Regions from separate parts of the Caballeronia sp. DA-9 genome, predicted to be linked through region 3. Evidence: predicted binding sites of a transcription regulator. Region 3 holds the regulator's gene; each other region holds the start of a gene.
The links. Region 3 encodes LexA, which represses DNA repair genes until DNA is damaged. Its sites were predicted from a motif close to ACTGTATNNNNATACAGT; they were not measured.

Region 1 (3,279 bases), on a different replicon from region 3:
CAAGAGGCGGCGAAACCATAACTTCATATGCGCGGCGGGCAGGCACGCAAGCGCCTGTTCCAGCAGATCGCCGCTCAGCACTGCCCAGTGCACGAACGGCGACTGCACTCCAGCCTTCGCCACGAACGCCGAGCGGATTGCGTGCTTATGCCGGCCGTCATCGAGCAGCGCGAGGCAACGTTCGAACTTATCGCGCCGCGCCGCATGAAAGCCAGGCGAATGAAGATCTGCCGGAGCGCGTTGAAACGGATGAAAAAACGCGCCCGCCAGCGGCGTGAAGATCGCGTCCCAGCACAGCAAGCCGAAAAGCGAATTGATCAGCGTGTTCTCGACGTAATGCACGCTTGCGCCCGGCTCGCTGAGTGCGTCGCGAACGATCATTTCCACCGGGGCAACCTTGGCCGGCATGGGCAAGACAACCTCGAGACGCTCGACCGCGCGCGGCCTGCTTACGGGCTCCGTGGGAAGCCCGAGCTTGCGCCGAAGCCTTGGCAACATGCGTGCTGCCCGTTGCGCCTCCTCTTCGGTCCCCGGGTCATTGCATGCGTCGCGCGCCAGGGAGTATGCATCGGAATAAAGACCGGCCCGTTCCATTACCCGCATGCGCCTATGCCGCGCGCCCGGAAACGCGCAGGTCCGATACGCCGACAGCGCCGCCTCCCAGTAACAAAGCCGTTCGCAGTGCTGCCCGAGGCGATACAACAGCTTCTGCCGGCGTTGCTCGAGCCACGCGCGCTCGCACGTCAACGCTTCTATATTGGAAATCATGGCTTCGATGGATGGCAAATCATTGATGGTGTCGAGCAGGTCGCGGTATGCGCGCGTCGCCAGAAATGAATCGATATCCGTACGGCTCTGGAATGCGCGCGACGACCGTTCGAGCACGACGCGCTCATAGCGTACGATCCCCAGGTCCGCGAGCACGAACTCCGCCCAGCTTTGCCGCAAGTTGCCGAAGAACATGAGCCTCAAGCGCTCGCACAAGCTGCTTACGTTCAGGCGGATCACGACGTCGTGCGAGTCCGGGTGCCATTGCCTGTAAACTTGCGCCCCGGGATACGCCGCCAGCAACGATTCCTGTAATTCGGCTTTTCGCGTGCTGGCCGCGCCCCGGACGGGCGGGAAAATCTTCGCCAGTTCGGGCCTGGTGTGAAGGGAAAAGATTTCGTCGAGCGTGATTGCGGGATCTGGATCTGCCCAGCCAAGCGCACTCAGCGGCGCGAGTGCTTCGCAAGGACATCCGATTTCCTCGTAGACGAGTCTACTCGCGCGGAAGTACGGACCCACGCGCATCAGCATGCGTACGAGCAGCGCCCGCGATGCCAGCGGCAACGCTGGAAATTCGCGCAGGAAAACGCGTTCGTCTTGCACCCACAGGTCGTCGTAGCGATCCGCGAGCCATTGAAGCGCGCGCTCGAAGTTCACCAGGTAATAGAAACGCCGCTGAAAATCAGGCAGCGGCGTCGAAGTAGAGTCGCTCATGATGACTGTATGTATATACAGTCATCATGATACCGCCGAAGGCGTCTTGCTGAAACGTAACGGTACTTTGCTGAACAAAAAGCGCGAACCGCACGCGAAAAAAATAGGGGCCGGGTGCGCATTCTGAAAAGTGCACTCCAATGTCGTGCCGCGCAGACAGCGACATCAAAAATTGACCGCGCGGTGCAGGCAAACGTTCAACGCAATGGCATCATATGCGCCTTGCTCTTCAATGCCCGGCACCCCTACATGTCCAACCTGATCGTCCACGGCGGCATCCCGCTACGCGGTGAAATCACTCCGTCCGCCAACAAGAACGCCGTCCTGCCCATTCTTTGCGCCACCCTTCTGACGGACCAGCCGTTGCGGCTTGTCGGTGTTCCCGAGATCACCGACGTCAAGAAGATCCTCGATATTTTCCGCATGCTCGGCAGCAGCGTGTCAATGGACTTTGCAACCGGTGTTCTACAGTTGCATCATCATGCAACGCGGTTCGATCCGGCCGAACACCGGCTGCCCGAGGAGATGCGTTCTTCCATCATGCTGGTGCCGCCGCTCGTTGCGCGCTTCGGCGTGGCGCGCCTCGAAAACGACGTCAAGGGCTGCACGCTCGGCGTGCGCGAGATCGACCCGCACGTCGAGGTCTTCGAGCGCTTCGGCGCGCGCATCGAGCGGACGTCCGACTCGTTGATCGTGCGCGCCGACACGCAGATGAGCGCGAACGATCACTGGTTCGACTATGCGTCGGTAACGACCACCGAGAACTTCGTGCTCTGCGCTGCGTCGGCAAACGGCACGTCCTCGCTGGTCAACGCGGCGTCGGAGCCGCACGTGCAGGAGTTCTGCCGTTTTCTCGCGATGCTCGGCGTGGCAATCGAGGGTATCGGAACCTCGCGCATCACCGTGACAGGCGGCAAGAAGCTGGGCGGCGGCGAGTTCCGTTTCAGCGAGGATTTCCATGAGATCGCGACGTTCCTCGCGCTTGGTGCAATCACGGGCGGCGACATCGCGGTGAAAAATACGGCGCCTGAACAGTTTCCGCTGATCGACCGGACCTTCGCGAAATTCGGCGTGCACGTGGAGCACAGCAGCGGCTGGTCGCGTACCGTTCGCGACGGCCCGCTGCGCGTGCGCCGGCCGTTCACGCAGAACATCCTCACCAAGGTCGAGGCGGCGCCGTGGCCCTACCTTCCTGTCGACCTGCTGCCGATCTTCATCGCGCTTGGCGTGAAGGCCGAGGGCAGCGCGATGTTCTGGAACAAGGTGTATGACGGCGCCATGGGCTGGTCGGGCGAACTGTCGAAGTTCGGCGCGCACGTGTTCCTGTCGGACCCACATCGGCTGATCACGTTCGGAGGGCTCACGCTCACGCCGGCCAAGGTCGAAAGCCCGTACATCATTCGCGTGGCGATCGCGTTGCTGATGGTTGCCGCGAGCATCGAGGGGCGCTCGGAGATCATCAACGCCCTGCCGATCCGGCGCGCGCATCCGCGCTTTGTCGAGAACCTGCGATCGGTCGGGGCGAACGTGGAATGGACCAGTAGCGAATAATGCGAAGCGGCGCGTCAATGCACGAGGTATTCGCCGTGCATTGACGCGCTGCAAAGCGCGCAAACGCTTTCCTTCAAGGCAATGCCCTTAATCATCGTCTTTTCACGCCTGAAATCAGGTGCTTCCAATTAAAGACATCCATTCATTCAAGCCTGCTCAAATTAAATAATTACTCGAACTGAGCGGCGTCAGACGTTAGTGCCATCGATTTGCGAATAAACTCTCGGCTGCCTGTATGGCATGCTA
Region 2 (3,279 bases), 980 kb from region 3:
ATCTTGAGCAGATTGTGCAGTTCGACGTAATCGCCCGTGAGCGTGAATTCTAGGCGTGGCATGGAAGTTCTTCGCAGGTGAGACCCGGGTTGAGACCGGGCGGGGCGCACATCATAAACCAGCGGAAGACCGTAATTCCATTCAGCATTTCAGAACCGGGCACGCCATGTGCGACTGCAGCACTGTCCCGGTAAATCCGGCCGTTGCCTGCTTGACAATATGTCAGCAAATGAAACCTTCGGTAACAGTGACGGATTTCATCGAACCCGGCGGCTGGCATAGGGTCAATCGTATTACGTAGTCAGTTGTGAACAGAACGGGCGGTTGCAATGCGACTACCAGAAAGGTATCCAGGGCGGTCTCAGGACACGATTTACGCCGCCTGCGTTGCCACTGTCCCGGTAACAACAATCGTCAGAGAGGAATTGAATATGTTGCAAGTCAAGAAGATGCTGCTCGGTACTGCTTTTGTCGCTCTTGCAGGTTCCGCGTTCGCGCAGACCGCACAGCCGTCCGCCGCCGATGCTGGTGGCCAGACACCCGCCCAGGTGACGCCCGCGCCGCAAAATCTCACGGCTCCGGCGCCTACGGATCCGCTCGTTCAGAAGCGCAATGCGAACGCTCAGGCCAATGCCGAGTACAAGGCATCGAAGAAGGCGTCCAAGCAGGAAATGAAGGCAACCAGCAAGGAAGCCAAGGAGCAGTACAAGGAGCAAGTGCGCAACGCCAAGATCAACAAGAAAGCCGACAAGCAAACGGCCAATGACGAACTCAAGTCCGCCGAACCGAATGGCCCGCAGGACACGAACCTGCAGCACTAAGCGCAATGTATCGATGAACGCGGCCAGATTCATTGCGCCGCGTTTATAAAAAATAGAAGGAGAACATGATGACGCGGACCACACATCGTTTATTGGCTACCTTGCTTGCTGGCGCGTTTGCGACCGCTGCGACCGCATCGATAGCGCAAACCACCACCGAGCCCACGCACGCCGAAAAGAAGGCAGCAAAGAAGCAGGCTGACGCCGACAAGGATGCGAATGTCGCGCAAGCCAAGGCCGACAAGAAGAAGACCGAATCGCAATCCGAGGCGAACGAAGCCGCGGCTGATGCGAAGCTGAAGAGCGCAAAGAAAGCGGATTGATCTTTGCCTGGATGTTTTAGGCATTGGCATGGCCCGTCGAGCGCAAGCTCGGCGGGCCATTGTTTTTAAGGGCCAAAAGCGTTCCACAATCAAGCGCTTGCGTGAGCAGGTTGTATGGATATACAGTGTGCGTCACCCGTTTTTGTGATGACGCGCCGTGCTTTCGCCCATTCCCGTCCCTGCTGTCGAACCATCGCCGAAAGTAGAATCCGCCGTTCCGGATACGGCGCTTTATCTCGCCAAGCTCAACGAGGCCCAGCGCGAAGCCGTGGAATACGGAACCGATGTCAAGAATCCGGCTGGCGCGTTGCTCGTGATCGCGGGTGCGGGATCGGGCAAGACGAACACGCTTGCGCATCGTGTGGCGCACTTGCTGGTAAAGGGCGCCGATCCGCGCCGAATCCTGCTGCTGACTTTTTCGCGGCGCGCGGCCAGCGAAATGACGCGCCGGGTGACGCGCATTGCCACACATGCGCTTGGAAATCGCAGCGGGTTGGCACAGGGGCTCACTTGGTCGGGCACGTTTCACAGCGTGGGCGCGCGTTTGTTGCGCGACTACGCGGATCTGGTCGGACTGTCGCCGTCATTCACCATCAACGACCGTGAGGATTCCGCCGATCTGATGAACCTCGTGCGGCACGAACTGGGTTTATCGGCGAAGGAAAAGCGCTTTCCGGCCAAGTCCACGTGCTTTGCCATCTACTCGCGCGTGGTCAATACGGGTGCGCCGCTCCCGACCGTGCTCGACCAGGCGTTTCCGTGGTGTCGCGAATGGGAGGACGACCTGCGGCGTCTTTTCGCCGCTTATGTCCACGCGAAGCAGCAGCAAAGCGTGCTCGACTACGACGACCTGCTGCTCTACTGGTCGCATCTGGCGGCGGAGCCATCGGTGGCGGCGGATTTGTCGAGCCGTTTCGACCATGTTCTCGTCGACGAATACCAGGACACCAACAAGCTCCAGGCGTCCATCCTGCTTTCAATGAAACCCGACGGCCGCGGCCTGACCGTCGTCGGCGACGACGCGCAGTCCATCTACTCGTTTCGCGGCGCGACGGTGCGCAACATCCTCGATTTTCCGAATCACTTCGATCCGCCCGCCAAATGCGTGACGCTCGAGCGTAACTACCGCTCCACGCAGCCGATCCTGGCGGCATCGAATGCGGTGATCGGGCTCGCCACCGAGCGATACACAAAAAACCTCTGGACGGACAAGGCGTCGGCGCAACGGCCGCGCCTTGTTTCCGTCGCCGACGAAGCCGATCAGGCGCGCTATGTGGTCGAGCAGGTGCTCGAAGCGCGGGAAGGCGGCATGACGCTCAAGCAGCAAGCCGTGCTGTTCCGTGCCGCCCATCACAGCGCGGCGCTCGAAATCGAGCTCACGCGGCGCAACATTCCGTTCGTGAAGTTCGGCGGGTTGAAGTTCCTCGATTCCGTCCATGTAAAAGATATGTTGGCCGTATTGCGCTGGGCCGAGAACCCGCGGGACCGTGTTGCGGGATTTCGCGTGGTGCAGTTGCTGCCGGGTATCGGACCGGCCATCGCTGGACGCGTACTGGATCAGGTGGCGGAGCGCGGCGATACGTCAGCCGCGTTGGCGGCATTCGCGCCGCCACCACGCGCGAGTGAGGACTGGCCGGTCTTCGCCGGGTTGATGGCAAAGGTCTGCGCGCGGGAAAGCGGCTGGCCGGCCGAATTCGAGATGATCCGGCGCTGGTATGAACCGCATCTGGAGCGCAATCACGAAGACGCGGCAATCCGTCATGGCGACGTGCTGCAGATGGAAAGCATTGCATCGACGTATCCCACGCGCGAGCGTTTCCTCACGGAACTCACACTCGATCCGCCCGATGCCACGAGCGACGAATCGGGTGTGCCGCTTATCGATGAAGACTATCTGATTCTCTCCACCATCCATTCCGCGAAGGGTCAGGAATGGAAGAACGTGTTTGTGCTCAACGGCGTGGACGGCTGCATTCCGTCGGACATGGGCACGGGCAGCGACGAGGAAATCGATGAAGAACGGCGGCTGTTATACGTCGCCATGACGCGGGCAAAAGAGGATCTGCACATTGTCACGCCGCAGCGGTTCTACGTGCACAACCAGACCGCCATGGGCGACCGTCACGTGTGGGCGG
Region 3 (3,279 bases):
CCGGCGTTTTTATACAGCTTCGTCACGAAGTCCTTGGCCGTCGTTGCATTTCCGCCCGGCAGATGTTCCGCATACGCCCACGCCGCGAGGTAGTTCCAGCGTGCGCCGCCGGACGTCTTGGGGTTCGGCGTCACAATCGATACACCCGGCTTGACCAGATCCGGCCAGTCCTTGATCTGCTTCGGGTTGCCCTTGCGCACGAGGAAGACGATCGTCGACGTGTACGGCGACGCATTGTCCGGGAGGCGTTTTTGCCAGTCCTGCGCCACGATGCCCTTCGCCGACAACGCATCGATGTCGTAAGCAAGCGCCAGCGTCACCACATCGGCTTGCAAGCCATCCAGAACGGCGCGCGCCTGACCGCCCGAGCCGCCGTGCGACTGCTTGAACGTGACGGTTTCGCCAGTCTCGGCTTTCCATTTCTTGCCGAAAGCCTGATTGAAGTCCTGATACAGCTCACGCGTCGGGTCGTACGACACGTTGAGAAACGAGGTATCGGCGTGCGCCTGCGCGATCATCCCTACCCCCGACGCGGCCCCGATAACCGCTGTCGCCAGCAGTTTCCTTGCACGCGCGCCCCATCCCGAATTCCGACTCAGCATTCCCCGTTCTCCGTCTTATGGTGTTTGATGGGCTGAGTCTATCGACGGGCTTTCATTATTAAAAATAATTGTTCCTCATTCTTTTAGATCGAAAAGTGCTAATGAAGGCTGGAAGCGGCGTTGCGACCAATAAATGGCTGTTGAAGCGCCGCATTTTGGGCTGTCGTGTGGTGCAAACGACGTCGAACTTAAAGTAAAGCTTGAAAAGCGGCGAATACTGTATAAAACTACAGGCATCTGTTCATCCATACAGTGGATCGCGGACCAGACAAGGGGCTAAAGCACGTGACCAAAATGAGCAAACTGACTGCGCGGCAGCAAGAGGTGTTTGAACTGATCCAGCGCGCTATCGAGCGGACGGGATTTCCGCCCACGCGCGCCGAGATTGCCGCGGAACTTGGCTTCAGTTCGGCCAATTCCGCCGAGGAACATCTTCGTGCACTGGCTCGTAAAGGAGTGATCGAGCTGGCCGCCGGATCGTCACGCGGTATCCGCTTGCTGAACCAGGCAGGTCCCGACGACGGACCGCATCAATTCACGTTGCCGCATGCCAGTATCATGCAATTGTCATTGCCGCTGGTCGGGCGCGTGGCTGCGGGCAGCCCGATCCTTGCGCAGGAACATATCTCGCAGCATTTCGCCTGTGATCCGGCCTTGTTCTCCAGCAAGCCCGACTATCTGCTGAAGGTTCGCGGACTTTCCATGCGAGACGCAGGCATCTTCGACGGCGACCTTCTCGCGGTGCAAAAGAAGAACGAAGCCAAGGATGGCCAGATCGTTGTCGCGCGCCTTGGCGACGACGTAACGGTGAAACGCTGGAAGCGCCGTCCTGACGGGGTTGAACTGATCGCCGAAAATCCTGACTACGAAAATATCTTCGTGGCTTCGGGCAGCGACGAATTCGCACTTGAAGGTATTGCTGTAGGACTGATTCGATCCGGCGAACTCTGACGCGCGCCGGATGCTGTTGAATTAACGACGGCGTTTGGTTTTGTTCGGTTCTTTCGTTCAAGACGCTGTTTTCTGAATCTGCGTGGCGGCAACGGGTGCTCCTGCTTCCGGCCGCGCCACAGTCGAATTTCCGGTTTTGTAAAGCGTGACGGACATCGCATTCGCGATTGACCGGCGCGCACCCTATTGTTCACGGAGAAACATCATGGAACGATTTGCCCGTCTGTTTTCTGTCGCGTTTTTATCGGCTGCGTCAGCTTCTTTTGCGCCCGCAGCGCGCTCACCACTTTCGTTCAGGCAATTCCGGGAGTTCGGCCGCTTTCGGCATTTGCGCGCGCTGATTTCCTGCAAGACGCGCAAGGACACCCATACGCCAGACCTCTTCGACGAACCGCCCGTCCTGCCGTCGCGGCAGCCAGCGTTCGCGCGTGTGTCGCTGAATGCTTCCGTGCATGCGCAGGCTGAGCGGCGTGCACCGGTACGCGTTTATCGCGGTGAATCGCGCGTCATCATGGTTGGAAATATTGAAGCGGTGTCGCGCATGATCGACCGCTGCGTCGACGAAGAACGTGCGGGTGTCGAAGGTGGCTTGCTTGCATGAACCTTCGGGTCGTTTTTTTGCCAATGAGTTTGAGGGATCGATTTCGTGGCGGCGCGGTCAACTAACAGTGGTTGGACTTCTCGCGCCCGGAAATTCGCGGTTCGCTCATCCAGTTATTCAGCTCATTTGCACGAAGGCGCCCTGACGTATGTCTCGTACGAGCAAGTCGGTTTTAACTGCATTGATTGTGGTTGCGGTCATCGCGGCGCTCGGGATGTTCTACGCGTCCCCGTATATCGCGCTCGACAGGATCAAACGCGCCGCCGACGCTCGCGACGCCGCGACGGTGAATGCATACGTGGACTTCCCGCTGTTGCGTGAGAGCCTGAAGGACCAGGTCGGTCAACTGATTACGCGAAAGATCGATGTGCAAAAAAGCGGCAATCCGCTGGCGCTACTTGGTGCAATGATCGGCGCGGCGTTGATTGGCCCGCTCGTGGATTCGTATGCAACGCCGGATGGCGTAGCGGCGATTTTAAATGGCATGCCGCCGCGAGGCGAGCCCGGCGAGAAACCACCGGCTCCGTCTTCGAGCGATCCCACGGCTGCTGGAACACCGCCAGCCTCGCCACAACCGCCGCCCGTGACGAGCACGCCTGCCCAACCCGCGCCCAAACAGCCGCCTCGGACTACTGCTGGCTACAGGAGTTTCGATACCTTCGCGGTCAACTACCAGCATGGCGCCGGAGACGCGCGCTACTCGGCCATTCTCAAACGATACGGCCTGTTCTCGTGGAAACTGGTGGGTATCGAGTTGAACGGGTGAACCGGGCAGGTTCGTCGTCAAGCATTCACTTCCGCCTTCGCAGGCACTGCGGCATGCGCCGCGTCCTCCTGCTCGGCCGTTGATCCGACCGGCGACACGGCCACCAAAATGCTGCACGACACACGGTCCATCAGCGGTGTGTTACCCGCGCCCATCCACCACCGTGCAAGGCCCGTGCGGCAACGGTGTCCGACCACCACCAGATCCACCTGCAGGCTTTGCGCCAATCCGGCGATTTCATCGATAGGATGACCGAACGCAAAATGACCCTGCGCGCTCACGCCGCGCTCCGTCAGCCACTCCACGCCTTCGCGCAAGATATCCCGTGCGGCGTCTTCGAAGCGCCCGCAGGCCATGTC

Region 1: a site for LexA is predicted at 1,487-1,504, ahead of ACRWA7_RS03425 (VRR-NUC domain-containing protein). Genes of this name have one in related genera too.
Region 2: a site for LexA is predicted at 1,254-1,271, ahead of ACRWA7_RS28390 (ATP-dependent helicase). Genes of this name have one in related genera too.

What each region holds. Positions count from the first base shown of each region.
Region 1 is NZ_CP195131.1:746,474-749,752, reverse strand. It holds gene ACRWA7_RS03425 (VRR-NUC domain-containing protein) at 1-1,482, opposite strand, end outside; gene ACRWA7_RS03420 (UDP-N-acetylglucosamine 1-carboxyvinyltransferase) at 1,732-3,033, shown strand.
Region 2 is NZ_CP195133.1:2,642,822-2,646,100, reverse strand. It holds gene ACRWA7_RS28405 (RNA-binding S4 domain-containing protein) at 1-62, opposite strand, end outside; gene ACRWA7_RS28400 (hypothetical protein) at 432-821, shown strand; gene ACRWA7_RS28395 (hypothetical protein) at 890-1,144, shown strand; gene ACRWA7_RS28390 (ATP-dependent helicase) at 1,314-3,279, shown strand, end outside.
Region 3 is NZ_CP195133.1:1,659,988-1,663,266, reverse strand. It holds gene ACRWA7_RS23920 (sulfate ABC transporter substrate-binding protein) at 1-602, opposite strand, end outside; gene lexA (transcriptional repressor LexA) at 897-1,553, shown strand; gene ACRWA7_RS23910 (hypothetical protein) at 1,759-2,154, shown strand; gene ACRWA7_RS23905 (DUF2939 domain-containing protein) at 2,303-2,920, shown strand; gene ACRWA7_RS23900 (universal stress protein) at 2,938-3,279, opposite strand, start outside.